DNA from 3 places in the Actinoplanes sp. NPDC026670 genome. Region 1 is predicted to be linked to each of the others. Evidence: riboswitches for the same ligand, from Rfam matches in the RefSeq annotation. Region 1 holds a riboswitch; each other region holds the start of a gene.
The links. Region 1 has a riboswitch for cyclic di-AMP ahead of AB0E94_RS36290 (NlpC/P60 family protein). Riboswitches for the same ligand answer to the same signal wherever they lie in the genome.
Positions count from the first base shown of each region.

Region 2: another riboswitch for cyclic di-AMP. It lies ahead of AB0E94_RS52250 (NlpC/P60 family protein); the one in region 1 lies ahead of AB0E94_RS36290 (NlpC/P60 family protein).
Region 3: another riboswitch for cyclic di-AMP. It lies ahead of AB0E94_RS24545 (transglycosylase family protein); the one in region 1 lies ahead of AB0E94_RS36290 (NlpC/P60 family protein).

Region 1 covers NZ_JBEZXU010000049.1:35,062-46,972, forward strand. Annotated here, with positions in the region: gene mraY (phospho-N-acetylmuramoyl-pentapeptide-transferase) at 1-693, opposite strand, end outside; gene murF (UDP-N-acetylmuramoyl-tripeptide--D-alanyl-D-alanine ligase) at 690-2,072, opposite strand; gene AB0E94_RS36265 (UDP-N-acetylmuramoyl-L-alanyl-D-glutamate--2,6-diaminopimelate ligase) at 2,069-3,574, opposite strand; gene AB0E94_RS36270 (penicillin-binding transpeptidase domain-containing protein) at 3,631-5,874, opposite strand; gene AB0E94_RS36275 (hypothetical protein) at 5,881-6,546, opposite strand; gene rsmH (16S rRNA (cytosine(1402)-N(4))-methyltransferase RsmH) at 6,543-7,634, opposite strand; gene mraZ (division/cell wall cluster transcriptional repressor MraZ) at 7,863-8,294, opposite strand; gene AB0E94_RS36290 (NlpC/P60 family protein) at 8,837-9,649, opposite strand; cyclic di-AMP (ydaO/yuaA leader) riboswitch at 9,656-9,843, opposite strand; gene AB0E94_RS36295 (MurT ligase domain-containing protein) at 10,230-11,450, shown strand; gene AB0E94_RS36300 (glutamine amidotransferase) at 11,440-11,911, shown strand, end outside.
Region 2 covers NZ_JBEZXU010000141.1:310-7,068, forward strand. Annotated here, with positions in the region: partial or broken gene cydB (cytochrome d ubiquinol oxidase subunit II) at 1-208, opposite strand, end outside; gene AB0E94_RS52235 (cytochrome ubiquinol oxidase subunit I) at 221-1,633, opposite strand; gene AB0E94_RS52240 (BlaI/MecI/CopY family transcriptional regulator) at 1,707-2,060, shown strand; gene AB0E94_RS52245 (M56 family metallopeptidase) at 2,057-2,965, shown strand; cyclic di-AMP (ydaO/yuaA leader) riboswitch at 3,090-3,236, shown strand; gene AB0E94_RS52250 (NlpC/P60 family protein) at 3,286-4,242, shown strand; gene AB0E94_RS52255 (MarR family winged helix-turn-helix transcriptional regulator) at 4,290-4,712, opposite strand; gene AB0E94_RS52260 (epoxide hydrolase family protein) at 4,766-5,809, shown strand; gene AB0E94_RS52265 (DivIVA domain-containing protein) at 5,848-6,543, opposite strand.
Region 3 covers NZ_JBEZXU010000025.1:95,953-107,863, forward strand. Annotated here, with positions in the region: gene AB0E94_RS24515 (D-alanine--D-alanine ligase family protein) at 1-41, shown strand, start outside; gene alr (alanine racemase) at 53-1,225, shown strand; gene AB0E94_RS24525 (ATP-binding protein) at 1,147-2,208, opposite strand; gene AB0E94_RS24530 (response regulator transcription factor) at 2,212-2,871, opposite strand; gene katG (catalase/peroxidase HPI) at 3,051-5,246, shown strand; tRNA gene AB0E94_RS24540 (tRNA-Arg) at 5,324-5,396, shown strand; gene AB0E94_RS24545 (transglycosylase family protein) at 5,400-5,927, opposite strand; cyclic di-AMP (ydaO/yuaA leader) riboswitch at 5,927-6,072, opposite strand; gene AB0E94_RS24550 (saccharopine dehydrogenase NADP-binding domain-containing protein) at 6,281-7,507, shown strand; gene AB0E94_RS24555 (GNAT family N-acetyltransferase) at 7,636-8,241, shown strand; gene AB0E94_RS24560 (crosslink repair DNA glycosylase YcaQ family protein) at 8,253-9,491, shown strand; gene AB0E94_RS24565 (hypothetical protein) at 9,488-10,372, shown strand; gene AB0E94_RS24570 (DUF3500 domain-containing protein) at 11,073-11,345, opposite strand; gene AB0E94_RS24575 (DUF3500 domain-containing protein) at 11,308-11,911, opposite strand, start outside.

The DNA of each region.
Region 1 (11,911 bases):
GAGCGAACCGGCCTCACCGACGTAGGCGTTGTCACCGCACCAGTGCCGGTACTGCCAGAAGCCGATCAGCGAGTACGCGCCGAGGACCAGGATCGACGCGCCGGTGGCGAGACCGTCCAGGCCGTCGGTGAGGTTCACGCCGTTCGACATCGCCATGATCACGAAGACGAACACCATGACCGAGCCGACCTTGCCGACGTCCAGCCAGCTCACGTCCCGGATGAAGGAGATCTTCTCGCTCGCCACGGTCTGGCCGTTGGTGCTCGGGAAGTAGAGCGCGGCGATGCCGAACACGGTGCCGATCAGCAGCTGGCCGAGCAGCTTGCCCTTGGCGCTCAGACCGTCCGAGTTCTTCTTGCGCACCTTCAGGAAGTCGTCCATGAAGCCGACCGCGCCACAGAACACGAAGATGCCGAGCAGGACCAGGGCGGTCATGGTCGGCTTCTCCTGGGCGATCTGCCGGTCCGGCAGGGTGGTCAGCGCCAGGTGCCCGGCCGCGTAGGCGAAGACCGTGGCGATGATGAACGCCACACCGCCCATCGTCGGGGTGCCGCGCTTGCCCAGGTGGGTCTGCGGTCCGATGGTCCGGATCGGCTGGCCGGCCTTGAGCGCCGAGAAGACCCGGATCGCGAGGGGCGTACCGAAGAGCGAGATGAGAAAGGCGACCGCGGCCGCGACGATGACTGCCCTCACGTGGGCTGAACCTCCTCGGGACGCCGCAGCCAGTCGGCGACGTCCCATGTCCGGTACCGGGAACCCTTGACCAGCACGACATCGTCGGCGCGCAGGTCGTGGCGCAGGATCTCGATCGCGGCGGCCTGGTCGCCGGCGAGGAGCCCCGTGCCCCGCCAGCCGGCCACTCCGGCCGCGCCGTCCAGGATCGGACCCGCGTTGCCGGTCACCGCGATCAGCCGGTCCACACCCAGTTCGGCGGCGAGCCGGCCGACCTCGGCGTGACCGGACACCTCGTGCTCGCCGAGCTCGGCCATGAAACCGAGGACGGCGGTGGTGCGCTTGCCGCCACCCATCGCGGCCAGCGCCCGCAGAGCGGCCGAGGTCGACGACGGGTTGGCGTTGTACGAGTCGTCGACGATGGTGACGCCGTCCGGCCGGGTGTAGACGTCCATCCGGCGCTCGGAGGCGATGCCGACCTCGCTCAGCGCGGCGACCAGGTCGTCGAACGCCATCCCGGCGGCCAGCGCCACCGCGCCGGCGGCCAGGGTGTTGGCGACCTGGTGCTCACCCGCGGTGGTCAGCTGGACGGTCCCGGTCCGGACTCCGTCCGAGATGGTGTACGCCGCCCGCCCGCCCGCGTCGAGCGTGACGCCGGAAGCGGTCAGTGATCCGGTCGACCCGACCAGGACCACCCGGGCCGAGGTGCGCGGCGCCATCCCGGCCACCAGCGGGTCGTCGGCGTTGAGGACCGCCACACCGGTCGACGGCAGCGCCTCGACCAGCTCGCCCTTGGCCAGCGCGGTGCCCTCCTTGGAGCCGAACTCGCCGATGTGGGCGGCGCCGATGTTCAGCACCACGCCGATCGACGGGCGGGCGATGTCGGTCAGGTACCTGATGTGCCCGACGCCGCGCGCGCCCATCTCCAGCACCAGGAAGCGGGTCTTCTCGGAGGCCCGCAACACGGTGTACGGGAACCCCAGCTCGTTGTTGAGCGAGCCGGGCAGCGCCACCGTGGGACCGAGCCGGGACAGCAGCTGCCCGATGTAGTCCTTGGTGGTGGTCTTGCCGGACGAGCCGGTCAGCCCGATCACGGTGAGGTCGTGCAGCCGGGCGACCACGGCCCGGGCCAGGGCGGCCACCGCGGCCAGCGGGTCCTCGACGACGACACCCGGCACGCCGGTGTCCCGGGAGCCGAGCACCGCGGCGGCGCCCCGCTCGACGGCGGCCGCCGCGAAGTCGTGGCCGTCGACCTTCTCCCCGGCGAACGCCAGGAACAGGCCGCCCGGGCCGATCTTGCGGGAGTCGTACTCGACGTCGCCGGTGACGAGCACCGACGGATCGCCGACGACCCGGCCACCGGTGATCTCGGCGATCTCCGCCAGGGTCAGGTCGATCATGCGCGCGCCTCCAGAGCGGTGGCCAGCTCGATACGGTCGTCGAACGGCAGCACCTCGCCGTTCACCTCCTGGCCGAGTTCGTTGCCCTTGCCCAGCACCGCGATCACGTCACCGGCGGAGGCCAGGCGCACCGCCTCGGCGATGGCTGAGCGCCGTCCTGCGACTTCGATGATTTTGGCGGGCGTGGACGCGTCCTCCGCGCCAGAGCGCACGGCTGACCGTACAAATGCCGGGTCTTCGGTCCTGGGGTTGTCATCGGTGATGATCACCAAGTCGGACCCCTCCGCGGCGGCCGCGCCCATCAGCGGCCGTTTGCCCTGGTCCCGGTCGCCGCCGGCGCCGATCACGCAGATCAGCCGCCCGCCGCGCGCGGTGGCGAGCCCGCGCAGCGCGGTGAGCGCCGCGACGATCGCGTTGGGTTTGTGGGCGTAATCGACCACGCCGAGGATCTCGCCGGGCGCCTCGACCAGCTCCAGACGGCCCGGGACGCCGCGGCAGGCGGCGATGCCGTCGCCCGCGACCTGGGCGTCCACGCCCACCGCGACCAGCAGGGCGAGCGCCAGCAGGGCGTTCGAGACGTTGTGCAGGCCGGGCAGGGTCACGCCGGTCCGCACGGTCCGGCCGTCCGGGCCGTGCGCGGTGAAGAGCTGACCGAAATCGGACGGGCGCACGTCGGAGGCCCACCAGGTCGCCGCCTGGTCGCCGGCCGCCGAGTAGGTGATCGTCGACGGCTTGAACAGCGGGCGCAGCGCCGGGTCGTCGAGGTTGAGCACTTCGGCCGCCGACCGGCCGTCGAAGAGCCGGGCCTTGGCCTCGAAGTAGTCCTCCGAGGTCGGGTGGAAGTCGAGGTGGTCCTGGCCGAAGTTGGTGTAACCGCCGGCCGCGAACCGGATGCCACCGGCCCGGCCCATCACCAGCGCGTGGCTGGAGACCTCCATGACCACCGCCTCGACGCCGCGCTCGACGCCGGTGGCCAGGATCGCCTGGAGATCGGTGGCCTCCGGGGTGGTCCGCACGCTCTTGACCACCAGGTCGCCGAGCCGGGTCTCCACCGTGCCGACCAGCCCGGTCACCTTGCCGGCGGCCCGCAGACCCGCCTCGACCAGGTAGGACGTGGAGGTCTTGCCGGCCGTCCCGGTGATGCCGATCATGGTGAGCCGTCGCGACGGCTCCCGGTAGATCGCTGCCGAGGCCGCGCCGAGCACCGCCCGCGGGTCGTCGACGACCAGCACCGGGAGGCCCGCGGCGACCGCCGCCTCGCGGCCCGCCGGGTCGGTCAGGACGGCCACCGCGCCGGAGCGCGCGGCGTCCGCCACGAACTCGGCGCCGTGCCGGTTGGCGCCGGGCAGCGCCGCGTAGAGATCACCGGGGCGCACCTCCCGGCTACTGTGTGTGATGCCGGTGACCGGGACGTCACCGCCGGTCAGATCGGCCGGTAACAGATCCGCGAGCCGCGCCAGCAGGCACGGCTCCACGGTCTCGGGACGTGGAATGCCGGACACGGCGTCAGACCCTACCCCGTCTCCGACGGCTCGTCGTCAACGCCATGCGACCCGCGTCATTCCTTGATCTTGAAATCGGGAGCCTTGCTGCCGGACGGCGGCACGTGGTTCTGCTGCAGGACGTACGACATCATCTCGCTGAACGCCGGGGCCGCCACGTCACCGCCACCGCCGCTGCTGACGTCCATCGACACCGCGATCACGTACCGCGGGTTCTCGGCCGGGGCCATGCCGACGAACGAGCTGGCGTTGTTGCTGGTGTACTGCCCGTTGACGAGTAGCTTGCCGGTGCCGGTCTTGCCCGCCACCCGGTAACCGGGCACCTGCGCCGCGAGACCGGTGGCGTGCTCGACGGTGGTCACCGCCTCCATCATCAGGCGCAGCTCCTGGGCCACCTCGGTGTCCAGCACCCGGTGCGTGGACGGGGCGGCGGCCGGGGTCTCGGCGCCGTCCTCCCCGGAGATGGTGCCCTTGATCAGGTGCGGCTGGATGTAGACGCCGTCGTTGGCGATCGCGCCGTACCCGGCCGCCATCTGGATCAGCGTGGCCGACACGCTGTGCCCGATCGGCACCGAGCCGTACGACGAGCCGCTCCAGTCGGCCACCTCCAGCAGGTCGCCCTCGGCCTCGGCCGGCATGCCTTCGCCGGTCGACTTGCCCAGGCCGAACTTCTGCTGGTACTCGTAGACCTTGTCCGGGCCGAGCCGGTCGGCGAGCAGGATGGTTCCCACGTTCGAGGAGAAGGCGAGCAACCCCGGCAGGGTCATCCGGGTGCCCTTGTCCTGCGGGTGAGTGTCCCTGAAGGGGGTGTCACCCTTCTTGATCGCCGGGCTGATCGTGATCAGCTCGTCCGGCTGGACCAGGCCCTCCTGGAGGGCCGCGCCGAAGATGAACGCCTTGTGGCTCGACCCCGGGTCGGTGACGACGCTGCTCGGCATGTCGATCCGCTCGATCGGGTCCACCGCGTTCGGCTTCGCCGCGTTGTAGAACGGATAGCTGGCCTGGGCCAGCACCTCGCCGGTACGGGCGTCGAGCACCACCGCGCCGCCGACCCGCGCGTTCTTCTTCTTGCCCGCCGCGTCCAGGATCCGCTGCACCTGGAACTGGAGGTCCTGGTCGATGGTGAGCTGGAGCGAGTTGCCCGGCCGGGCCTCGACGTCCTGCTGGAACCCGCCCGGGATCGGCTTGTTCAGCTTGCCCGTGCCGACCTCGAAAACCCGTTTGCCGTCGGTGCCGTGCAGCAGGTCGTCGTAGCGCGCCTCCAGGCCCTCCAGGCCGCGCCCCTCCTCGCCGGTGAACCCGATCAGGTTCGACGCGAGGTCGCCGCCCGGCACGTCACGCCGCTCGTCGGAGTGCGTGTAGATGCCGTCCAGGTTCAGGGCGTCGATCCGGTCGGCGATCGACAGGTCGACACCACGGTCCAGGTAGCGGAACTTCGTCCACTGACCGAGGACCTGCTTGCGCTGCATCTTCTCGAACAGCTCGGACTGGGGTACGCCCAGCAGCGGCGCCAGTTTCGCGGCGGTGCCGGCGACGTCCTCCTGCAGGCCCTCGTTCTCCGGGTCGGCGTAGACGTACCGCGCCTCGACGCTGTGCGCCAGGACGTTGCCGTTGCGGTCCAGGATGCTGCCCCGCGGGGCCGGGAGCGTGACGCTGCTCAGCCGGTTCTCGCGCAGCTCCAGCAGGCTGGCGGCCTCCTCGGGGGAGGTCGCGACCTGGAGCACCACCAGCCGTACGCCGATGGTGACGAACAGGGAGAGCGCCAGGACGGTGCCCAGCCGCAGCCGCCGGGTGCTGTTGGCGAGCTTGGGCGGCTCTGCCGGGACCGGCCGCCGGGGCCTGGTCTCGGGGCGGCGGCGCTCTCTTTCCCGGGGCCGCTCCGGCTCCCGCGTCCTGGTCCTGGCCTTGGGCGCCTGCTCCCGGGGCTTGGGCTCCTCCCTGGGCTTACGGGGCTTGGGCTCCTCCCTGGGCTTACGGGGCTTGGGCTCCTCCCGGGGCTTGGGCTGCGGCTCGGCGACCCGGCCACGGGAGCGGGAGCGCTGCCCGCTCTCGCCGCCGTCGAGCACCTGGAGCGCCGGCCGGAACGGGTCGGCGTTGCGTCCGCCGTCCCGGGGCAGCCGGCCGCGCTCGGCCACGGTCCGCCCGCGCGGGGTGTAGGCGCGCGCCTCCCCGATGCTGGACCGGCCACGCCGGTTGTCGCGCGGAGTCTCCTCCGGCTCCTCACCCGGCAGGTCACGCGACGAACCGCGCCGGGGTGAAGTGCCCCGGCGCGGTGTCTCGTCGTCGGCTCGCGGCGACATGCCGGCCTACCGCTCGGCCGCGGCGGACGGCGCGGCGGACTCACGCAGGCCGTCGTCGGTGGTCGGCGCGGTCGGGCCCTTGCCGGGCACCGGCATCCCGACGATCTCGCCGTTGGGCAGCCAGATGACCGCCGGCTCGGCGGCGCGGACCAGGCCCAGACGGCGCGCGGCGGCGTGCAGCTTGCCCGGCCCGGACGCGTCGACGATCTGCCGTTCCAGGTCGTGCTGCCGCTGGTCGAGCGCGGTCTTCTCGTTGCGCAGGGCGTCCAGGCGGAACGACTGCTCCACGGTCGCCGTGTTGACCAGCAGGATGCCGACCACACCGACCAGCACCACGGCGATGACCGCCGTGGCGAAGGCGGCGCGCGGCGCCCGGACCGGCAGCGGCGGCGCCACCCAGAGCCGCATCCGGCCCGGGAGCGGCGCCGGGTCGCCGGTCACCTCGATCGACAGCGCGGTGGCGCCGTCGATCGGCGCGACCGGATCCTTCGTCGCGGCCGGATCCTGAGCCCCCCGGCTCCGGATCCCTGACCGGCGCGTGTCGGCCGGTTCGGTCCGGCGCGCCCCCCGCGCGCCAGTCCTCGTGGTCTCGGCATCGCGGCTGCTCCGGCGCGTGGTGCGCGGCTGCGCCGATCGGCCCCCCGACCGCGGCGCTTCGGATCGCTCGCTCATGCTCGTCCCTCCCCCTCTACATTCGCCCCCGGGCGTATCCGCCCTCGTCCCCCACGCGTTGTAGACATTCGGGGCCGCTCGCGGCCGGCGCCGAACGCCTTCTCAAACTTGCTCGCCTGCTCCTGCTCGTCGATCCGTTCCACCGCGCGCAGCTTCACCGAGGCTGCCCTCGGGTTCGCCGCCACCTCCGCCTCACTGGGCAGCTCCGACCCCCGGGTCAGCAGCCGCAGGCTCGGACCGGTACCGGGAAGCTCGACCGGAAGGTCGACCGGCCCGGTGCTGCGCGACCTCGCGGCGAGCTCGCGCTTGACGATCCTGTCCTCCAGTGATTGATAACTCATCACCACAAGGCGCCCCTTAGGCGCCAACGCGTCCAAAGCCGCCGGAACCGCTCCTTCGAGCGCCTCCAGCTCCCTGTTCACCTCAATGCGTAGTGCCTGGAATGTCCTTTTTGCGGGATTTCCACCCGTTCGCCGCGCGGCGGCCGGGATGGCCTCCTTCACCAGCTCGGCCAGCCGGGCCGTGGAGGTGATCCGCCCCTTCGCCCGCTCCCGCACGATCGACGAGACGATCCGCGGCGCGAACTTCTCCTCGGCGTACTGCCGCAGAATTCGCACCAGATCACCCGGCTCGTACGTGTTGACGACCTCCTCCGCGGTGATCCCGCGGGACTGGTCCATCCGCATGTCCAGAGGCGCGTCCTGCGCATACGCGAACCCGCGATCCGCCTCGTCCAGCTGCAACGACGAGACCCCGAGGTCGAAGAGCCCACTGTGGATCGCCGGGATCCCCAGCTCGCCGAGAACCCGCGGCAGCTCGTCGTAGACGGCGTGGACCAGGTGCGTGCGATCGCCGAAACGGATCAGCCGGTGCCGGGCGTGCGACAGAGCCTCGGTGTCCCGGTCGAGTCCGATCAGGACCACATCCGGATACCGCTCGAGGACCGCCTCGGCGTGCCCGCCCAGACCCAGCGTGAAGTCGACGTGGACGGCGCCCGGCAACGTGAGGGCGGGATCCAGCAACTCGAGGCAGCGCTCGAGCAGCACCGGCACATGCGTGCCCCGCGGCTCCCCCATGTCGACCCCCATTGCCGTGCCCGCTCGCGTCTCACTCATTCAGTTGCCAGTTGCTGCCCGGCCCGGTCGCCCGTCCGTACCGCCAGATCCCCATCCGCTCTCATGTCCGTTGCCGGCGAACCGGCCCGGACACGCGCCTGGCGCCGGGGAAGAGGCGCCAGGAGCGGGAGCGGCTGGAGATCTCGCGTTACGGCGGCAGTGGCGTCCGGGCCGAACCAGCCGGCCGTCCGAGTGCCACGCCTACAGTCCGCCGGGCAGCACCCCCTCCTCGATGTCGGCGAACTCTTCCTCGCTCGCCGAGAGGTAGTCATCCCAGGCCTGCTTGTCCCAGACCTCGACCCGGGTGCTCGCACCGATCACCACGAGATCCCGACCAAGACTGGCATACTCCCGCAAATGGGCCGGAATCGTCACCCGGCCCTGCTTGTCGGGAACCTCGTCGTGGGCGCTCGCGAAGAAGACCCGGCTGTACGCCCGGGCCGCCTTGTTCGTCACCGGCGCCTCACGCAGCTGGCTGGCGATGCGCTGGAACTCCGGCATCGGGAACACGTAAAGACAGCGCTCCTGCCCCTTCGTGATCACGACACCTCCCGCCAGCTCATCACGGAACTTCGCCGGGAGGATCAGCCGGCCCTTCTCGTCCAGGCGCGGGGTGTGTGTGCCGAGAAACATCGGCCCCCACCCCTTTGCCGTGGCGGCCACTCCATCGCGGAGGGAGCGGATCACCTGTCAACTCGGGCCGGCAGGTCCGGCGTCGCTCCTCCGCCCTGCCACTGCGCCCCACTCTACTCCACTTCCCTCCACCTGCAACCCAAAAGCAAACCCTCACGAGCCGTTCTCACGGACGTAATCCCAGTTCACAGGTGGTGGGGCGAAGTGGAGGGGGTGACCATGATCAACAGGGTCTTGTTTCCGACATCGAGGCCTTCGGGGCGAAAAACACCCGTCGAAATGCCGGCCGGCGCCCGATTTCGTGGCCGGGCTCACTCCACCGGGATCAACCGGGGAGGAAAGTGGAGGGATGCGCGGGGTCCACATCGCCCGGACACAGGAGACGCCCGTGGGGCGTGACCCCTGATCCGGGTCACGCCCCACGGGCGTCACTGCTATTCCTTACTAACTAGCGTCGCTGCGCGGCTCACCGCCCGCAACTGACTAGCGTCGCTGCGCGGCTCACCGCCCGCAACCGTCCAGCGTCGCTGCGCGGCTCTGCGTCAGGCGACCAGGCGGCGCACGACGTAGTTGCTGTTCCAGATCTTGTGCTTGCCGACCCGGGCTCCGGTGTGGGGCGAGTCGTAGACGTAACCGTTGCCCGCGTAGATGCCGGCGTGGTACCCGTACGACCCGTTCCGGAAGATGATCAGGTCACCGATCTGCTTCTTGCTCTTGGCGACCGCGGTGCCGTACTTCTGCTGCGAGTTCGCCTTGTGCGGCAGGCTCTTGCCGGCCGCCTTCTTGTAGACGTACTTGGTGAAGCCCGAGCAGTCGAAACGCTTGGGACCGGAGGCGCCGTACTTGTACAGCGCGCCCTTGTGCGCCTTGGCCTCGGCCAGCACCTTCGCGCCGCTGGCCTTGACCGTCACCTTGAAGCTGCCGGTGCCCCGCTGGTTGTAGCCGGTGCCGGTGAAGACGGTCCGGACCCAGGCCGTCTTCGTCGGCTTGGCGGTGAGTGTCACCACGCCGTTCTTGACGGTCTCGGTGTCCCAGGTACGCCAGGCGCCGTTGCTGTAGCCCTGGAGGCGCACGGTGCCCTTGGCGACCTGATGGGTGGTGGGGTCGATCACCTTGGCGGTGACCTTGAGGGTGGAGCCCCACTTGAGACTCCGGGCGCTGCTGGCCCAGATCGAAGGGGTGACCTTCGGGACGACCGCCGAGGCGGCGACCTGGGTGGCGGCGGGGGTCGTGGCGGCCGCCGCGGGGGACGCGGCGATCAGCTGCCCGGCACAGAGGCAGAGACCCAGGGACAGTGCGACGGTTCCGGTGCCGATGGACGCGCGGCGGCGCCGGCTCGAACTGTGTTCGTGCACGGTAGAGAGATCCCTCCGGCACGCCTGCGAGGTTAGCTGTCGGGTTCGGGCGGGAAGGTGTGCCCGGCCGCGGGTGGGCGGCTTCACCCCAAGGTCCTCCCGGTGCGCCACGGATGGAGCCGTGTGGCGCGGGAAGGACCGGTCATGGGTCCCCCGTCCCTGCCCCCGAATGCCTTGTCTGGTGTGACTCAACTGCGGTGTCGCACCGGTCCGGCCCGGGGCAGGGCTCGGCGTGAACCGATCCGGTGCGGCCGGCGAGCGGAATGCGTCCGGCTGATCCTTGGTACCCGAGTCCTCCCATGATCGTCGGCGCAGGAGTGATCACCCTCCGTGATTGGCACACTTGTCGGTGTCCACTTTGTTACCGCCGCGTGACATATGCGCCCACGCAAAGTAGCGACACAGCTACACACGGTTGAAGGTTACGGGTGAAACAGAACACATAAATAGTCCCGTCACCAACGGGGTAGACGTCCGAAAAGCCCGGACCGGGGAAGACACCGGCCACACCGTGATCTTGACGGTCTGGCAACGCGTCGTAACGTTCGAGTCCGGTACCCTCGCTGGCGTGACGGACGGAATGCCTCTCATCGCCAAGGTCGCGACCTCAGTGTCGAAGACCGCGGCGGCGCTCTCCAGGGCCGCGGGCCGCGGCGACGGTTCGGTGATCGGCGGCTGGATCGGCCTCAAGATCGACCCCGACCTGCTGGCCCACCTCGCGGCCGGCCGCGCCGTCGCGCTGGTCTCCGGGACCAACGGCAAGACCACCACGACCCGCCTCACCGCGGCCGCCGTCGGCGTCCTCGGCCGGGTCGCCACCAACTCGTTCGGCGCCAACATGCCGACCGGTCACACCTCCGCGCTGGCCAAGGAGGGGCACACCCCGTTCGCGGTCCTCGAGGTCGACGAGCACTACCTGGCGCAGGTCATCGACCAGACCCGGCCCAAGGTGGTGGCGCTGCTCAACCTCTCCCGCGACCAGCTCGACCGGGCCAAAGAGGTCGCGATGATGGCCGAGCTGTGGAAGAAGGCCCTCGCCGACCACCCCGACATCCGGGTGGTCGCCAACTCCGATGACCCGATGGTGGTCTGGGCGGCCTCCGGCAGCCCGCAGATCACCTGGTTCAGCGCCGGCCAGCGCTGGCTCGACGACTCGTTCGTCTGCCCGCAGAGCGGCCACCCGATCGAGCGCCAGCAGGGCGACTGGTGGTGCACCGGCTGCCCGCTGCGCCGCCCGCGCCCACAGTGGGTCGTCGAGGACGAGGGCGTGATCGACCCCCGCGGTGACTGGCACCTGGTCAAGCTCCAGCTCCCCGGCAAGGTCAACATCGGCAACGCGGCCACCGCGCTGGCCGTGGCCGCCGAGTTCGGGGTCCGGCCGATCGAGGCGCTCCCCCGGCTGTCCCGGGTCGCGTCGATCGCCGGCCGCTACGCCCAGGTCGACCGGGACGGCCGCAACATCCGGCTGCTGCTCGCGAAGAACCCGGCGAGCTGGCTGGAGGCCTTCGACATGGCCGACCAGGCGCCGACACTGCTCTCGATCAACGCGCGTGACCCCGACGGGCTCGACACGTCGTGGCTCTACGACGTCGATTTCTCGCCGTTGCGGGACCGTCCGGTGCTGATCACCGGCGACCGGGCCTATGACCTGGCCGTCCGCCTCCAGGTGAACCAGGTGCAGTTCAGGCACGTACAGACTTTCGACGAGGCGCTGCGGTCGGTGCCGCCCGGCCGCCTCGAGGTGATCGCCAACTACACGGCGTTCCAGGACATCCGAGCGGAGTTGGACCGTGTCAACTGAGGCCCTGCGGATCGTGTGGATCTACCCTGATCTGCTCTCGACCTACGGCGACCGCGGCAACATGCTGATCCTCGCCCGCCGGGCCGCCGACCGCGGCATCCCGGCCGAGACCTACGAGGTCCGCTCCGACCAGCGGATGCCGCACACCGCCGACATCTACCTGATCGGCGGCGGCGAGGACGGCCCGCAGGCCCTCGCCGCGCAGCGCCTCCTCGCCGACGGCGGCCTCCACCAGGCCGTCTCCCAGGGCGCCGCGGTCCTCTCCATCTGCGCCGGTTACCAACTGCTCGGTCACTCGTTCTTCGCCAAGGGGGCCAAGTGCGCCGGGCTGGGGCTGCTGGACATCAGCTCCGACCGGGGCGAGACCCGGGCCGTCGGTGAGCTGCGCGGCGAGATCGACCCACGGCTCGGGCTGCCCGCGCTGACCGGCTTCGAGAACCACGGTGGGCGTACGCATCTGG
Region 2 (6,759 bases), on a different contig from region 1:
CGGGGAACGCCGCGAACGTGACTCCGACGGCGGCGACCAGCCACACCTCGTTGCCGTCCCAGAACGGGCCGATGGTGCGCAGGGCGGCGCCGCGTTCGTGTTCGTCGCGGCCGAGGAAGGTGAGCATGCCGACGCCGAAGTCGAAGCCTTCGAGGACGAAGTAGAGGATCCAGGCGAGGACGAGAACCGCGAACCAGAACGTGATCATGGGAGGTCGCTCCTAGTAGGCGGGGGCGGGTTCGGGTTCGGCGTCCTTTTCCGGGGCCGGAACGAGCGGCTTGCGGGACAGATGCACGACCAGGCGGCACCAGGCGATCGCCAGCAGGCCGTAGACCAGCGTGAATCCGGCCAGTGACGCGATCACCTCGGCGCTGGTGAGGCCGGGGGAGATGCCGTCGGCGACCTTGGAGATGCCGAACGCGAGCCACGGCTGCCGGGCGGTCTCGGTGAACACCCAGCCGAACGTGTTGGCGGCGGCCGGCAGCAGCGGCGCGAGCAGCACGAACCGGCGCAGCCAGCCGGGCGTTCCCCGCCCGGGCTGCAGAAACTCCGGCAGCAGCGGCACACGGCGTTGGAAAGACCATGAAGACCAGAGGTGGTACGCCGCAAGCGCCATCCCGAGCACACCGGCCCCGATCATCAGCCGGAACGTCCAGAACGCCACCGGGATCATCGGCACGTAGCTGCCCGGCCCGTACTGGGCGGTGTAGAGCGCTTGGAGATCGTCGATGCCCTGCACGGTCCCGCCGAACGACCCGGTGCCGAGGAAGGACAGCAGCCCCGGGATCTCGATGCTGAAGAACGGCCGGTCGTGCCCGAGCTCCCCGATCGCGAAGACCGAGAACGGCGCCGACGTGGTCGTCTCGTAGAGGGCTTCGGCGGCGGCCATCTTCATCGGCTGCACGGCCGTCATGACTTTGCCCAGGTGGTCGCCGCTGATCGCGGTGACCGCCCCGCCGAGCAGCAGCATCCACGCCCCGGCCCGGGAGAGGGTGCGGTAGGCGGCGTCCGCGGAGACCCGCCAGATCCCGATCGCCATCAGCAGCCCGCCGCCGGCCATCGCCGCCCCGCCCATGGTGTGCGGGAACGCCGCCAGCACCACCTCGTTGGTGAGCAGCTCGGTGAAGCTGGTCAGGTGGGCCCGCCCGGTGTCCGGGTCGAGGGCGTAGGCGACCGGGTTCTGCATGAACGAGTTGGCGGCCAGGATGATGTACGCCGACAGCAGCGTCCCGACCGCGACCACCACGATCGTGGCGGTGTGCAGCCAGCGGGGCAGCCGGTCCCAGCCGAAGTACCACAGAGCCAGGAACGTGGCCTCGAGGAAGAACGCGAGCATCCCCTCGATGGCCAGGGTCGGCCCGAAGACGTCGCCGTAGAACCTGGCGAACGCGCTCCACCCGAGCCCGAACTGGAACTCCTGGACCAGCCCGGTGACCACCCCGACCGCGAACGTGACGATCAGCAGCTTGCCGGTGAACTTCGTGAGGTGCAGGTACTTCTCGTTGGCCGTGCGGATCCAGGCGATCTGGAATCCGGCGGCCGCCGACGCGAGCGAGATCGACACCGGCACGAAGAGGTAGTGGTAGATCGTCACGACCGCGAACTGGAGTCGGGTCAGGTCGAGCACGTCCATGGCAGCCTCTCTACGACGATTCGTAGTAGATACTACGACGTGTAGTACGACGCGTTGAAGTAGAGTGGCTCACATGGCGAGGAACGACCTCGAGCGCGAGGTCATGACGAAGTTGTGGGACGCGGGCGAGCCGCTCACCGTCCGGCAGGTGCACGACCTGCTGAGCCGGGAGCGCGATCTGGCGTACACGACGGTGATGACCGTGCTCGACCGGCTGGCCAAGAAGGGTCTCGTCGTCCAGCAGCGTACCGACCGCGCCTACAAGTACGCCCCGGCGCAGACCCGCGAGGAGATGACCGCCGGCGTGATGCTCGACGCGCTCAGCGCCACCCCCGACATGGACGCCGCCCTGGCCTACTTCGTCGGGCAGCTGCCGCCCGAAGCGCTGACGGCGGCGATCGAGAAGGCCCGTAACATCGAGCGGTGACCGCCCTCCTGCTCGGCGCCCTCGGGCTGACGCTCTCGCTGCTGGCGCCGAGACTCCTGGCGGGCGCGCGGTGGACCGATCGCGCCCCGGTCGCCGGCGTCCTGCTCTGGCAGTCACAGACGCTCACCGCCGTACTGTGTGCGCTCGGGGTGGTCCTGGCCGCGCCCGAAGAGGTCGCTCGCGCCGCGGGAGCCCGCCATCCCGAGACGGTGGCCGCGTTGCTCTTCTCCCTGGCGGTGGCCGCGACCATCGTGATCCGGCTGATCGTCTCGCTGGTCCGGGTGAGCTCCCGGGCCCGTGCCCGCCGCGCCCGGCACCGGATGCTCGTCGACCTGCTGGACCGGGTCGAGCGCCACGAGGACCTGGGCGGCGAGGAGGTCCGGGTGCTCGACGGGGCGCTGCCGCTGGCCTATTGCGTGCCCGGCCGGGAGCCGCGGGTGGTGCTCAGCGACGGGGTGCTCCAGACCCTGGACCGGGACCAGGTGGACGCGGTGCTGGCCCACGAGCGGGCGCACCTGCGGCACCGGCACGAGCTGGTGATGGAGTCGTTCACCGCGTTCTACCGGGCGGTGCCGGGGCCGCTGCGGTCGAAGGCGCCGCTCGACGCCGTACATCTGCTGCTGGAGATGGTGGCCGACGACGCGGCCCGCCGCCGGACCGGATCGCCGCCGTTGCGGGCCGCGCTGGCCCGGCTAATCGACGCCGTCCCCCTTGCGGAGGAGGTGACCGCCGACCCGGAGGGTGAATCCCGGCGGCGCCGGCTGGCCCGTCTGGACGGTCCGGATCGAAGCTCGACAGTGCTCACCGCGGCGGGGGTGACCGCCGCCGCCGGCCTGCTGGTACTACCCACAGTGATCGTGGTGGTGCCCTGGCTGGCGCGTGCCCTGCACAGCTGGCCGTTTTAGGCCACCCTCCGTGTCGCCGGCTGTGCGTACAGTTCGGCGGGCTGTGCGACCTTCATTTGCCGTCTTGATCCGAGTACGGTGGTCCCCGGTTCGCCCAGCCCCCCATCGGCCACCCGGCCGATCTGGCGGACCACCGCCTAATCGCGCGCGACCGAGAGGCCGGGCGTGAACCGGGGAACCGAGCACCTGGGGTGAAGCCGCGGCGACGCGGCCGGGCAGACTTCCCGCCCGAACCCGTCAGCTAACCCGGTCGGCGGCTGAACGGGAAGAAAGGACAACGCACCAGCGTGAAACGGATTGGCGCGCGTCGTGCCGGCCTCATGCGCATCCTGATGTGCGCGGCCGTCGCGGCCGGAATCCTGGTCACGGGTCCGACCGTCGCTCATGCCGACCCCACTCCGGCGCAGATCGAGAAGCAGATCGACGACGAGTGGAATCAGCTCGAGCCGGTCATCGAGGACTACAACGGCACCCACACCAAGCTGGTCAAGCTCCGCAAGCAGCAGTCGGACCTGGCTAAGACGCTGGCTCCGCTGCAGAAGCAGGTGGACGCCGCGATGGTGCAGGTGCGGGGCCTCGCCGTCGACGCGTACATGCAGGGCTCGCCGAACATCGCGAACGCGATGATCCTGACCGGCTCGCCGACGGGCATGGTGGACAAGCTCACGCTTCTCGACCAGCTCGCGTTCAACCGGAAGGCGTCGATCGCGGAGGTCTCGAAACTCCGCGACAAGTACGCCGCCGACAAGGCCAAGGTCGACCAGCTCGAGTCCGAGATCGAGGTTCGCGACAAGGATCTCGGGACGAAGAAGGTCGCCATCGAGAAGGAGATCACGAAGCTCCAGAAGCTCCGGATCGCGGCCTACGGCAGTGCGAACGCCGACGACGGGCCGCTGCGTACCGGCCCGTGCCCGGTCGACTACACGAACGACAAGGGTGGCCGGGCCGCCCAGCGGGCGTGTGACCTGATCGGGAAGCCCTACGTCTTCGGCTCGGACGGCCCGAACAGCTACGACTGCTCGGGTCTGACGCAGGCGGCGTGGGCTGCGGTCGGCGTGCATCTCGAGCACTACACGAAGGATCAGTGGAGTTCCACCAAGTCGGTCAGCCGCAGTGAGCTGCAACCGGGTGACCTGGTCTTCTACTACTCCGACGTGCACCATGTCTCGATCTACATCGGTGGCGGCATGGTGGTCCACGCTCCGCACACGGGCGACTACGTGCGGATGGCTACGATCGACCGGGGCCCGATCGCCGGCTATCGCCGGCCTGCTTAGAAACCCCTGCGGAAAGGTCGCCGTCTGCTTCTGACGGCGGCCTTTCTTCATTCGGTACGGTCGTGGTGCGCGACCAATCGACGCAAGAGGCCGGTGAGCTGTTCCGTTTCCGCCGGTGAGAGCGCGGCTGTCAGCTCCTCCTGGATGGCCGTCACGCGTTCGGTCAGCTCGGCCGCCCGGTCCCGCCCGGCCGGCGTGACCGCGACGACGTTGCGGCGCTTGTCCGCCGGGTCCGGCGACCGCCGCACGTAACCCGCCGCCTCCAGTTCGTTGAGCGCCCCCACGAGGTCGCTCAGGTAGATCCGGGTGCGCCGCCCGAGCGCCGCCTGACTGGCCGGCCCGTCCGCGTCCAGCGAGGACAGCAGCCGGTAGTGGTAACCCTTGGCGCCCACGCCGGCGAACCCGTCGGCGACGAGCCGGTGCGCGTGCGCCGCGGCCTGGGAGAGCAGCCAGCTCGGCAGATGATCCACGTGACGACGATAACATTGGACCGGCTAACGTTAGTGCGACTAACGTTATTCGCATGAACGATTTCCGGATCGCCGTCCCGCAGGCCGACCTCGACGACCTGGCCGACCGCCTCACCCGTACCCGCTGGCCGGACGCCGCCCCTGACGACTACGGCATCACCGTCGACCGGGTCCGGGCGCTCGCCGGCCACTGGCTGAAGTTCGACTGGCGGGCCCACGAGGCCGAGCTCAACGCGCTGCCCCAGCAGGTCATCGAGATCCACGGTGACCGGGTGCACTTCTTCCACGTCCGTTCGGCCGACCCGCACGCCCTGCCGCTGATCCTGACGCACGGCTGGCCCGGCTCCACCGTGGAGTTCCTGGACGTGGTGGGCCCCCTCAGCGAGCACTTCCACCTGGTCGTCCCGGCGATGCCCGGGTTCGGGCTGTCCGGCCCGACCACCCGGCCCTGGGGCGTCACCCGGATCGCCACGGCCTGGGCCGGGCTGATGTCCCGCCTCGGCTACCCCCGGTACGGCGCACAGGGCGGTGACTGGGGCTCCGGCGTCGCCCGCACGCTCGCCGCCGTCGCCCCGGACAATGTGGTCGGGGTGCACGTCAACTACCTGCCCACCCCCGGCGCCCCGGACGGTCTGGGCCCGGACGACCAGGAGCGGCTCGCGAAGACGATGCGGCTGGCCGCCAACCGGCACCCGCACCAGATCCTGTTCGCGGCGACCCCGCAGACCCCGGCCTACGCGCTCAACGACTCACCGGCCGGGTTGCTCGCCTTCCTGGGCGAGAAGTTCGACACCTGGGCCGACCCGGCCACCCCGGTCCCCGACGACCGGATCGTGGCGAACATCGCGCACCACTGGCTGTTCCGGACCGCCGGTTCGGCCGCCCGGATCGTCAAGGAGACCACCGCGCAGGAGACCAACCGGGTCCCGCTGGGCGTCGCGGTGCTGCCCGGCGACATCGTGCAGTCGGTCCGGCCGCTGGCCGAGCAGCGGGCGAACATCGTGCACTGGACCGAGTTCCCCCGGGGCGGCCACTTCGCCGCCCTGGAGGTCCCCGACCTGTTCGCCGCCGACGTGACCGCGTTCTTCAAAGGGTGACCGCGTTAAGAGTGACCGCGTTCTGCGAAGAGTGACGGTCAGGCCTGCGGCAGGGCGGGCGTGCCGCCCTCCAGGTCGTGCAGCTGCCGGACCACGTGGTCGCCCAGCGCCGACCGGTAGTCCTGGGCCAGCTCGTCCAGCCGCTCGATCTCGGCGACCATGGCGGCCCGGTCGCGGGCCACCTCGTCCAGCGCCTCGGCGTGCTGCCGCCGGGCGTCGGACTCGATGGTGTCCGCCGTCCGGATCGCGTCCCCGGTCAGCTGATCGGCCTGGGCCCGCGCGCTGACCAGCAGATCGTCCGACTCGCGCTGGGCGTCCCGGACGTGCTCGTCGGCGGTCCGGTGGGCCATCCGCAGCACCCGGTCGTCGACCACCCCGCCCGGCCGGGGCTGGGCCGCCGACCGCACCTCGTCGTGCGCCCGCTCCAGCTGGACCTGCATCTCCCGGGCCTCGTGCTCGGCCCGGGCCAGGCCCTCCCGCATGAACTGGAGATGGGCGGCCAGCTCGGCCACCTCGGCGGTGAGCGCCGCCGGATCGGCCGGGCCGCCCCCGTTCATCCCGCCGCCGGCATCACGCAGCCGGGCGGTCAGCGCCCCGTTCTCGTCGAGCAGGCGCAGCATCTCCTGGCTCGCTTCCTCGAGGAGGGCATCGACCTCCTCCTCGTCGTAGCCGCGCTTGCCGATCGGCGGCTTCTTGAAGTCCACGTTGTGGATGTCTGCGGGAGTGATCGGCATCCCTACCTCGCTTCCCGGCGTCCCTGACTACAGCACAACGCCCGTCCTCGACTACAGCACCGGCGCCCGTCCTGGACGTCGGCGCCAACCGCACCGACGGCCGTCCCCGACGCCGGCGCCGAAGACGCCGGCGGCCGTTCCGGACGTCGGCGCCAACTGCACCAACGTTCGGAGGGGCGGTTACGGCACGGCGGCACGAAAGGTCCGGCGTGGACG
Region 3 (11,911 bases), on a different contig from region 1:
TGTTCACCACCGCGCTCGCAGCGGGACCGCGCCGATCGTGACCGCGGCGGCCATGACCAGGGCACTGATCGACCTCGACGCGATCGCGTACAACACCAGGCTGCTGGCCGGTGCCGCGACCGGGTCGGGTGTGATGGCCGTGGTCAAGGCCGACGGGTTCGGCCACGGCGCCGTCGCGGTGGCCCGGGCGGCCCTGGCCGGCGGCGCCTCCTGGCTCGGTGTCACCTCCCTGCGCGAGGCCATGGAGTTGCGGTCGGCGGGCATCACGGCGCCGATCCTGATGTGGCTGTACGCCCCCTTCGAGACCCTGGACGAGGCGGTGCTCGCCGACATCGACGTGTCGGTCTCGTCGACGACCGGGCTGGCGATGCTGGCCCGGGCGGCGGAGCGCACCGGCCGGGTCGCGGCCGTGCATCTGAAGGCGGACACCGGCCTGTCCCGCGGCGGCGCCACCGAGGCGGAGTGGCCGGACGTGCTGGCCACCGCCGTGAAACTGCGCGATGCCGGGCTGATCGAGATCCGGGCCGTCTGGTCACATCTGGCCCATGCCGAGGACCCGGCCGACCCGGGTCTGCGGCGGCAGTTGGAGGCGTTCGACCAGGCGCGGGCCGCGGCCCGCGAGGCGGGCGTCGCGGCGCCGCTGACGCATCTGGCCAACTCGGCCGCCGTTCTTCAACTGCCCGAGACCCACTTCGATCTGGTACGGCCGGGCATCGCTCTCTACGGCGCCGAGCCGATCCCGGGCCGGGTGTTCGGGCTGCGTCCCGCGATGACCCTGGAGTCCACGGTCATCCTGACCAAACGGGTCGGGCCGGGCACCGGGGTGTCCTACGGCCCCGAGTTCGTCACCGACCGGGAGACGACGCTGGCCCTGGTGCCGGCCGGCTACGCCGACGGGGTGCCGCGGATCACCGGCAACCGGGCGTCGGTCGCGATCGGCGGGGTCCGCTGCCCGATCGTGGGCCGGGTGGCGATGGACCAGGTGGTGGTCGACGCCGGTGACCACCCGGTGGTGCCGGGCGACCGCGTGGTGATCTTCGGTGCCGGTGAGGGCGGCGAGCCGACGGTCAGCGAGTGGGCCGGCTGGGCGGGCACGAACGCGCACGAGATCCTGACCGGCATCGGGACACGGGTGCCCCGGGTCCACTACTCGGTCGAGTCGAACGACACCTCGACCCGCAACCCGTCGCGGCCGGTGGAGTGCGCCGAGATGACCCCGTCGTGAGCTCGGGTGATCGCCCGCACGATGGCCAGGCCGAGCCCGGCGCCGCCGCTGTGGTCGATCCTCGTGCCGGACAGTCTGCGGAACGGTTCGAAGAGCCCGACCACGGCATCGGGTGGCACGTCGTCGCCGGTGTTGGCGATCGACAGGGCGGGTCGTGCGCCCACCTCGACGGTGATCGTGCCGCCGGGCCGGTTGTACTTGATCGCGTTCTGCACCAGGTTGTTGACCAGGCGTTCGAGTAAGACCCGTTCACCGCGGACGGTTCGGTCGGCGAGTCGCCGGGTGATCGTCACACCTGCTTCGGCCGCCCGCGCCTCGTAGTCGTCGAGGACCGTGCCGACGACCGTGTCCAGGCGCACCGGCACCCGCGCGGCCAGACCCCGGTCGCATTCGCTGAGCACGAGCAGTCCCTCGATGAGGCGTTCGTTGCGCTCGTTGGTGGCCAGCAACTGCGCCGCGACCAGGTCCAGTTTGTCCGGTGTGGTGGCCCGGCCGAGACCGACCTCGATCAGCGTGCGCTGCACCGCGAGCGGGGTGCGCAACTCGTGCGCCGCGTTGGCCGCGAAGTGCCGCTGCGCCTCGTAACCGGTGACGATCCGGTCCATCATCGCGTCGATCGCCCGGGACAGATCGGCGACCTCGTCCCAGCCGTCACCGGCGTTGATGCGGTACCCGAGGTTCTGCGGCCCGACGCTGGCGATGGCCGGGACCAGCCGGCGGAACGGGTCGAGGGCCCAGCGCGCGCCGGCCCGCCCCGCGACCACCAGCACCGCCGTTCCGACGGTGAGCGCGAGCAGCACCTGCCAGCCCTGATGGTCGGCGATCGAGCGGCAGATCACGCCGCGGTCCTCGGCCTGGCCGCAGATCAGCGTGCCGGCCATGCGCAGCCAGGAGTGCAGTGGTTGCAGCAGGGTGGGCGCGGCGACGCCGGCCAGGAAGGCGAGCCCGCCGATCAGCAGCACACGCCGGCTCGGCGCGAGCACACGTCACCGCCCCAGCCGGTAACCCACGCGCGGCACGGTGTGGATGACGGCCGGTTCGCCGAGCTTCTTGCGCAACGTCATGATCGTCACGCGGACCGAGTTGGTGAACGGGTCGGCGTTCTCGTCCCAGGCCTGTTCGAGCAGTTCCTCGGCACTGACCACCTGTCCACCGGCGCGCAGCAGCACGCGCAGCACGGCGAACTCCTTGGGGGTCAGGGTGAGCGTCAGCCCGTCCCGGGAGGCGAAGTGCCGGATCGTGTCGAGGACCACGCCGTCCTGCTCCAGCACCGGTTTCAGCCGGGCCGTGGAACGCCGGGCCAGCGCCTGCACCCGGGCCACCAGCTCGGCGAAGGCGAACGGCTTGGTCATGTAGTCGTCGGCGCCGAGCCCGAGGCCCTCCACCCGGTCCCGGATCCCGGCCGCGGCGGTGAGCAGCAGCAGCCGGGTGTCCAGCCCGGAGTCCACCACCCGGGTGCACACCTCGTCGCCGGTGATGCCCGGCATGTCACGATCCAGGATCGCGACGTCGTATCGGTGCACGCTCATCTTCTCCAACGCGCTGTCACCGTCGTAGACCACGTCGACGGCCATGGCGAACTGGCGTAAGCCGTCAGCCACCGTGTCCGCGAGTATCCGTTCGTCGTCAGCCACCAGTACGCGCACGCTCTGTTACCTCCCCCGCCTATCGTCGCCGATCCGGCAGCCACGATAACTTCACGGGCGAAATCAGCGGAATCTCCGCCCGCCGGGTGTCGAACGCCCCTCCTCCTTTTCTTGACTCGTTCCAGAAAAGCAGGGCAGACTGCGAGCCGACTCTCATCGCTCGCTACCCGGAGGATTTCGTGGCAGACGAACTCGCCGCAGCTCAAGGAAAGTGCCCCGTCGCGCACGGCGGCTCCGGCTCGCACGGCGGCCGGGCCAACCGGGACTGGTGGCCGAACCAGCTCGACCTCGGCGTTCTGCACGCCAACTCCCCGGCTGGCAACCCGAACGGCGGCGACTTCGACTACGCCGCGGCCTTCAACGCCCTCGACCTGGCCGCTGTGAAGGCGGACATCGACGCGCTGCTGACCGACTCGCAGGACTGGTGGCCGGCCGACTTCGGCCACTACGGCCCGCTGTTCATCCGGATGGCGTGGCACAGCGCCGGCACCTACCGGACCTTCGACGGCCGCGGCGGTGGCGGCTCCGGTCAGCAGCGCTTCGCGCCGCTGAACAGCTGGCCGGACAACGGCAACCTGGACAAGGCCCGGCTGCTGCTCTGGCCGGTGAAGAAGAAGTACGGCAAGAACATCTCGTGGGCCGACCTGATGATCCTGGCCGGCAACGTGGCCCTGGAGAGCATGGGCTTCGAGACCTTCGGCTTCGGCGGCGGCCGCCCCGACGTCTGGGAGCCCGAGGAGGTCAACTGGGGCACCGAGGACGTCTGGCTGGACGACAGGCGCTACAGCGGCGACCGTGAGCTGGCCAAGCCGCTCGGCGCCGTGCAGATGGGCCTCATCTACGTCAACCCGGAGGGCCCGAACGGCAACCCGGACCCGCTGGCCTCGGCCCGGGACATCCGGGACACGTTCGGCCGGATGGGCATGAACGACGAGGAGACCGTGGCGCTGATCGCCGGCGGCCACACCTTCGGCAAGACCCACGGCGCCGGCCCGGCCGAGAACGTCGGCCCCGAGCCCGAGGCCGCCCCGATCGAGGCACAGGGTCAGGGCTGGAAGAGCAGCTTCGGCACCGGTGTCGGCGCCGACGCGATCACCAGTGGTCTGGAGGTCACCTGGACCTACCACCCGACCCGCTGGGACAACGAGTTCTTCCACATCCTTTTCGCGTACGACTGGGAGCTCACCCAGTCGCCGGCCGGCGCGCACCAGTGGCGCCCGAAGAACGGCGCGGGCTCGGACCTGGTGCCGCACGCGTTCGACGCCGGCAAGCGCCAGGAGCCGCGGATGCTGACCTCGGACCTGGCGCTGCGTTTCGACCCGGTCTACGGGCCGATCTCGAAGCGGTTCCACGACGACCCGGAGGCGTTCGGCAAGGCCTTCGCCAAGGCGTGGTTCAAGCTGACCCACCGTGACATGGGCCCGATCGCCCGCTACCTCGGCCCGGAGGTTCCGTCCGAGCCGCTGATCTGGCAGGACCCGCTGCCCGCGGTCGACCACGAGCTGGTCGGCCCGGCCGACGTCGCCGCGCTCAAGGCCACCGTGCTGGCCTCCGGCCTGTCGGTCGCCGAGCTGGTCGCGACCGCGTGGGCGTCGGCCTCGACGTTCCGTGGCACCGACAAGCGCGGTGGCGCGAACGGCGCCCGCATCCGGTTCGCCCCGCAGAACCAGTGGGAGGTCAACGACCCGGCCCAGCTCGCCAAGGTGCTCGGCGTGCTGGAGGGCGTGAAGGCCGAGTTCGACGCGGCCGGTGGCGCGAAGATCTCCCTCGCCGACCTGATCGTGCTGGCCGGTTCGGCCGCCGTGGAGAAGGCCGCGAAGGACGCCGGTTTCGACGTCGAGGTGCCGTTCACCCCGGGTCGTACCGACGCGACCGAGGAACAGACCGACGCCGAGTCGTTCGCGGTGCTGGAGCCCACCCACGACGGCTTCCGCAACTACCTCGCCAAGGGCCACAACCGTCCCACCGAGGCGCTGCTGGTCGACCGCGCGCAGCTGCTCACCCTCACCGCGCCGGAGCTGACCGTGCTGGTCGGCGGCCTGCGTGTGCTGGGCGCCAACACGGCCGGCTCGAAGGACGGTGTCTTCACCGAGACGCCGGGCGTGCTGACCAACGACTTCTTCGTCAACCTGCTCGACTTCGGCACCACCTGGTCGGCCACCGACTCCGACGGCGAGGCCTTCGAGGGCCGCGACCGCCGGACCGGCGAGGTCAAGTGGACCGCCACCCGGGCCGACCTGATCTTCGGGTCGAACTCGGTGCTGCGCGCCCAGGCCGAGGTGTACGGCAGCGACGACGCCAAGGAGAAGCTGGTCACCGACTTCGTCCAGGCGTGGGTCAAGGTCGCGAACCTGGACCGTTTCGACCTGGCCTGATCGTCAGGTGGTTTCCCGGCGGGCCCGGGTCGGCCGTACCGACCCGGGCTTCGCCTGCTGGTACCCTCAGCAACGTCGGGCTCGTAGCTCAGTGGATAGAGCAACCGCCTCCTAAGCGGTAGGTCGCGCGTTCAAGTCGCGCCGGGCCCACTCTCAGACCTTCAACCGCTGCCCCACCCGCAGCCGGTGCGGGCTGCTCAGCACATCCGAGTTCGCACGGTAAAGCGCACGCCACCCGCCCTTGACGTCGTGCCGGGCCGCGATCCGCGCCAGCGTGTCGCCACGCCGTACCACGTAGCTTCCGGTCGTCCGATGCACCTTCCGTACGCTGCCACGCGACGCCGCCGTGTAGGCGTGCCGCCGGCCGCACGTCGGCCACGCGCCGATGCCCTGCCCGCGTACCACCCGTTCGGCGATCCGGATCTGCTCGGACTTGGAAGCCCGGTTCGCGGTGTCCGCGTACTTCGTGCCGCCGTAGGCGCGCCACGTGCTCCGGCTGAACTGGAGTCCCCCGTAGTAACCGTTTCCGGTGTTGATGCTCCAGTTGCCCCCGGATTCGCAGTGCGCGATCGCCTCCCAGTTGATGTCGGCGTGCGCGGGCCCGGCGAGGGCGACGCTTCCGGCGAGTCCGACGGCCATCATGCCGACCGCGCGTTGGAGTTGTTTTCCGATCTGAGCCATGAGCTTGTCCTCCACGCCTACGAGGTCAGCTGTCGGGTTCGGGCAGAGGTGCCCGGCCGCGTTCGCGGCTTCACCCCGAGGCGCCGTAGCGCCGAGGAACTCTTGGGTCCCCCGCTCCATGCCTTTGGTTCGTCGAACCGTGGTCGGCGGCTGGACTCGGCGTTCCGACCACGGTGCCCGCTCTGTTTCGGGCTGCCGATTCGCCGCGCTGCTGGTTGGTTATGCGACACGCGGCAATGGAGTTGTAAGTCACAAATTAGCCGCTTTGATCTTCCTTTGTGTGGCTAACGTGCTGAATTCGGCGTGGCGCAACAGGTGCGGAACCCTCCACCGAGGGTGCACAATCCTCAGCCATGGGCGAGGACATGAACGATCAACAGCGCGAGTTCGACGTGATCGTCTACGGTGCCTCGGGTTTCGTCGGTGTGTTGGTGGCGCGATACCTCGCCGAGCACGCTCCAGCGGGCGCACGGCTCGCGCTGGGCGGCCGTTCCGCGGCGAAACTGGAGGGTCTCGGTCTGGACTGGCCCGTCGTCGTCGCCGACGCGAACGACGCGGAAGCCCTGACCACGATGGCCGGCCGCACCAGAGTCGTGATCACCACGGTCGGGCCGTATGCGAAGTACGGCAAGCCACTCGCCCGTGCATGCGCCGAAACCGGCACGGACTACGTGGACCTCACCGGTGAGGTGCTCTTCGCCCGGGACAGCATCGACGAGAACCACGAGACGGCAAAGCGCACCGGCGCACGGATCGTCCACTCGTGTGGCTTCGATTCGATTCCGTCCGATATCGGAGTGCACGTCCTGCACGAACAGATCAGCCGGGACGGCGCCGGCGAACTCACCGACACGACGCTCGTGGTGACCAGCATGCGCGCCGGGATCAGCGGCGGCACCATCGACTCGATGCGGCACCAGGTCGACGTGATGAAGAAGGACACCCGGCTGCGCAAGGTCGGCGCCAGCCCGTACTCGCTGAGCCCGGACCGGCAGGCCGAGCCCGACCTGGGCCGTCAGCCCGACATGCTCACCCTCCCCGGGTCCGAGGTGGACTCCAGCATCCGCGGGCACCTCGCGCCGTTCGTGATGGCGTCCTACAACACCCGCGTCGTCCGGCGCAGCAACGCGCTGCGCGGCTGGGCCTACGGCCGCACGTTCCGGTACCGCGAGGTCCTGCGGGTGAAGAGCAAAGTCGCCGCCACGGTCGTCAAGTCCGGCATGAACGCGCTGGTCATCGGCTTCGCGGTGCCGCCACTGCGATTCGTCCTGGACCGTTTCCTGCCCGCCCCCGGCGCCGGGCCGAGCGAGGACACGCAGCGCAACGGCCACTTCACCATGGACCTTTTCACCACCACCACGTCCGGGGCGCGCTATCGCGCGAGGGTCAAGGCGAAAGGCGATCCCGGGTACGCCGCAACCGCGGTCATGCTCGGCGAATCGGCTCTCGCGCTCGCCTTCGACACCGAGGCGCTGCCGCAGGTCGGGGGCGGTGTGCTCACCCCGGCGACCGCGATCGGTGACGCCCTGGTCGAACGCCTGCGCAACGCCGGATTCGAGATCACCGTTCAGCGCCTCTGAGACATGGTGCGATTCTGCACCGCGAAATGGTGTCCGTGATCCGACCGGTGGACGGTAAGGAATCGTTCACGGCTTTCCTCTCGATCGCCACTAGCACCAAAGGTGGTCTTACCGGCACGATTGGACAGGTGACCGTCAGCCCATTGCCCTACCCGCTGAGGTTGACGGGGACCGGCGTCATCCTTCGGGAATGGCGGTGGGAGGACGTCGACGAGCTGGTCGCGCTCCTCGACGAACCGGGCATCGCCCGCTGGACGCTGATGCCGTCGCCGTTCGACATGGAGGCCGGCCTCGCCTATCTACGCCGGGCCCAGCAGGGCCGAATCGGCGGCAGCCGGATCCAGCTCGCGATCACCACCGACGGCGGGCCGCCACTCGGTGAGGTGCTGCTCTTCAACGTCCGCTCCGAGGCGCACGAGGCCGAGCTCGGCTACCTGGTCGGCCTCCCCTTTCGGCGGCGCGGACTCGCCTCAGCGGCGTTGTCCCTGCTCACCGGCTATGCGGTCGACACGCTGGGGCTGCGCCGGCTGCTGCTGCGCATCGACCGGGGAAACACCGCCAGCACGTCGGTGGCCCGCCGCTGCGGCTATCGTCCGGCGGCTGAGCCGCCCATTCAGCAGGACGGGCCGTACGGGCCGGCCACGCTGGACACCTGGGAGTTCGTGGAGAACCGCTCCGGGCCACAGGACGATCGCCGGAAAAATGTCGCAGCCCGGCGGTACGGTCGGCGCTGAGGGAGGTGCTGATGATCGACGTGGATCGTGAGCGCGTCATGGCGTACCGGATCGCTGCTCAAGGCCTGGCCGATCGCTCCGGTGACCGGCCCGCCGACCTGCCCGTGCTGGATCTCGGTGTCCAGGAGTACACACCTGACTCCACCCGGATCGCCTTGGCCGCCCGCACCGACGCCGAGCTTGGCGATGATCGGCTGATCACCGTGTGGGCCGCCCGCGGCGCCCCGCATCTGCACCGCCGCGCCGACCTGCCCGCCCTGGTCGAGCAGCTGTGGCCGGTCGGTGACGACGACGCCGCGGCTCGGATCAGGAGCGGCCAGATCCCCGACGCGGCCGGGCTCGGGGTGGCCGCGTTCACCGCCACGGCCTCGGCCTTCCGGGAGGTGGTCACCGCCCCGATGCCGCGCGGCGAGGCCAGCACCGGCGTCAGCCGTTTGGTCCCGGCCGAGTTGACCTACGACTGCAGGTCCTGCGCGGCCCGGCACATCTCCGGCGGTGTGTGGCAACATGCCGGGCTGGCCGGTGGTGTCGAGGTGCTGTCCCGCGGCAAGGACGCGATGCTCGGCCCGATCCCGGATGCTCCGGCGATCCCGGCCGCCAACCGGGGCATTGATCGGCTGATCGAGGCTTATCTGCGGTTTCTCGGCCCGGCCGGGCCGGGTGAGGTGGCGAAATATCTGGGCAGCACCACCACCGCGATCAAGGCGGTGTGGCCGTCCGACAGGCTCACCGAGGTCCGGGTGGAGGGGCGGCGCGCCTGGCTCCCCTCGGCAGCCGGATCGCCCTCACCTGCCGGATCGCCATCGCCCGCCGGATCGTCATCGGCGGCCGAGCTTTCCTCTACGGCTGGGCCTTTCTCGACGGCCGGGCTTTCCTCTACGGCCGGGCCCTTCTCGGCTACCGGGCCGTTCTCGGCGGCCGAGCTTCTTGAGTCGGCGCCGATGCCGCGTGGGGTGCGCTGGTTGCCCCCGATGGACCCGTTGCTCCAGGCCCGTGACCGTGACCTGCTGGTTCCCGGGCGGGATCGGCAGAAGGAGGTCTGGCGGATCCTCGGCAATCCCGGGGCGCTGCTTGTCGACGGCGAGATCGCCGGGGTGTGGCGGGCCCGGATGGCCGGGCGCAAACGGGTGGATCTCACGGTGACCACGTTCGGCAAGCTGACAGGCGCGCAGGTCGCGCTGGTCGAGGAGGAGGCGGCGCAGGTGGCGAGGGCACGAGGCGTGGCGGAGGCACGGGTGATCCACGAGTGACCACGATCGGGTTCCTGCACACGGCCGAGGTGCACGTCGCGACGTTCCGGGGTCTCTTCACCGAGCTGGCGCCACCGGGCCTGACCGATCTGCACCTGGTCGACGAGTCGTTGCTGGCCGACGCCCGCCGGACCGGTTCGGCGCCGGGGCTGGCCGGGCGACTCCGCGAGCTGGCCACCGCCGGCGCCGACCTCATCGTCTGCACCTGCTCGACGATCGGCGCCGACGCGGAGGCCACCGACGTGCCCCTGCCCCTACCGCCTCTCACCCAGCCGCCCTCCCCCAGCACGCACCCCGCCCAACCGGCAACACTCCCCACGCACCCGGCCCACCCGGCGACGGTTCCCACGCACCATGACCAGCCGGTAACGCTTCCCATTCACCCTGACCAGTCGGCGGCTCTTCCCATTCACCCTGACCAGCCAGCGACACTCCCCACGCACCCTGACCAGCCAGCGACACTCCCCATTCGCCATGACCAGCCGACGGCTGGGACCGTGCCTGTGATGCGGCTCGATCGGCCGATGGCTGAGGCTGCGGTCGCGGCCGGCGAGCGGATCGTCGTGATCGCCACCGTGGAGTCCACTCTGGAGCCGACGGTCGCCCTGATCCGTGCGACCGCCGAGTCGGCCGGGCGGCGAGTCACCGTCGTCACCTCGCCATGCCTGGCCGCGTGGCAGCACTTCGAGGCCGGTGACATCGCCACCTACGACAAGGCGATCGCCGCGCACGTCCGAGCCGTCGCCGGGGACGCCGACGCGATCGTGCTCGCCCAGGCGGGTATGGCCGGGGCGGCCGCGCTACTGCCCGACCTACCGGTGCTGACCAGCCCACGCGCCGCCGTCAAGGCCGCCCTTCTCCGGGCCGGTTCGCTGCGTTAGAGCGCTTCAACGTCGGCGTGCCCGCCGATCTTGTGGACTTCGGGCACACCTTTGAAGCTTCTTCAAGGCTTTCGCCGTGTCCGCAGTCGATCCCTCTGCCCTGCGATGGTTTCGCGCCGGGCCCTCGGACTGTCGCACCGATCACGCCGGACCGGAACACCAGGCCGGGACACCGGACCGGGACACCAGGCCGGTACACCAGGCCGGAAAATCCTGCTCGCCGACGATTCGGCCCGCCCAGTCTCGTAGATCTTGCACGGTTCTCCACCTTCGCAGCGATCTTGCACGGTTCTTCACGTCTGGGTGCGGTTTGTCGTGCAAGGTCCACCGTGCCGGAGCGACCTTGCAGCTTTCTTCCTGTCGGGATGCGGAAAAGGCTGCAAGATCGGCGCGAGGTTGAAGATTCGTGCAAGATCCGCGAACGGCGAACGGCGAACGGCGAACGGCGAACCACGAACGGCGAACCACGAACCACGAACCACGAACCACGAACCACGAACCACGAACCACGAACCACGAACCACGGACAGCGAACCACGAACCGCGGACGGCGAACCACGAACCACGGACAGCGAACAGCGAACAGCGGACGGCGGACCGCAAACGGCGTGGCGTGGCGTCAAGCAAGGTCGGGCGGTCGAGCGAGGAAGCCGGTGACGCTCCGGCATGAGCGCCACCGGCCGGTCCTCGCAGGCTGACTTCAGAAGTCGAGTTCGCCGCCGTAGTCACGGGTGTGGTCGCGGTAGACGGTGTGATAGTGGATCTGGTCGTTGTAGACCACCCCGGTCTGGCAGATGAATTCGACCCACACGCTAGGCCCGTCGATCCGGACATAGTCACCGTGCGTGTCGAGCGCGGTTCCACCGGACAGTGCCACGAAGGTCTGGTCCAGCTCCTTCTCGTAGACCTTCAGGAGCTGCCGGGTGGTGGCGTCGTCAGCGTTCGCCACCCACGGCTTGATCGCGGCCAGCACCAGCTTCTTCTGCTTCGGCGTGAGGCCCTTGACCGCGATGCCGACCTTCGCCTCCGGGAACCGCCCGGCCGACCAGCACGTCACCGAACGACTGGTCCAATGTGACCGCAGCCAGCCGCTTCTCGGTGAAAATGGCGGCCATCGCGGTCTTCTGCGCCTTCATCGACTCGACCGTGGCGCCGGAGTCGTCGGTGTAGCTGATCGGCTCGACCCCGATGAAGAACGGGCTGGCGCTGACCGCCCGCCCCTTCGTGTAGGTGAGGTGCGTGGCCAGGTGGTGACCGCCGAAGTCGAGCTGCCAGGTGCCGTCGACGGACGGCGTACCGAGGAAGGCAAGATAGTAGTAACCGCTACCGTAAGTGAGCGTCATGCCGCCCCCACCGGCTGGCGGGCCGCCGGCGGAGCCGGACGGCGCCGGGGCTGCGGCGATCGTGACGGCACCGCGCCACCGGGTCTTCAGTTTCACGCATTTCTCCCTTGCGATGAGGCCTCCGCCGATTCGCAACAATATTGTTGACAAACCCGGAGAAGGGGCACAAGGGATCCGGGCGAGGCCAAAGGAGATC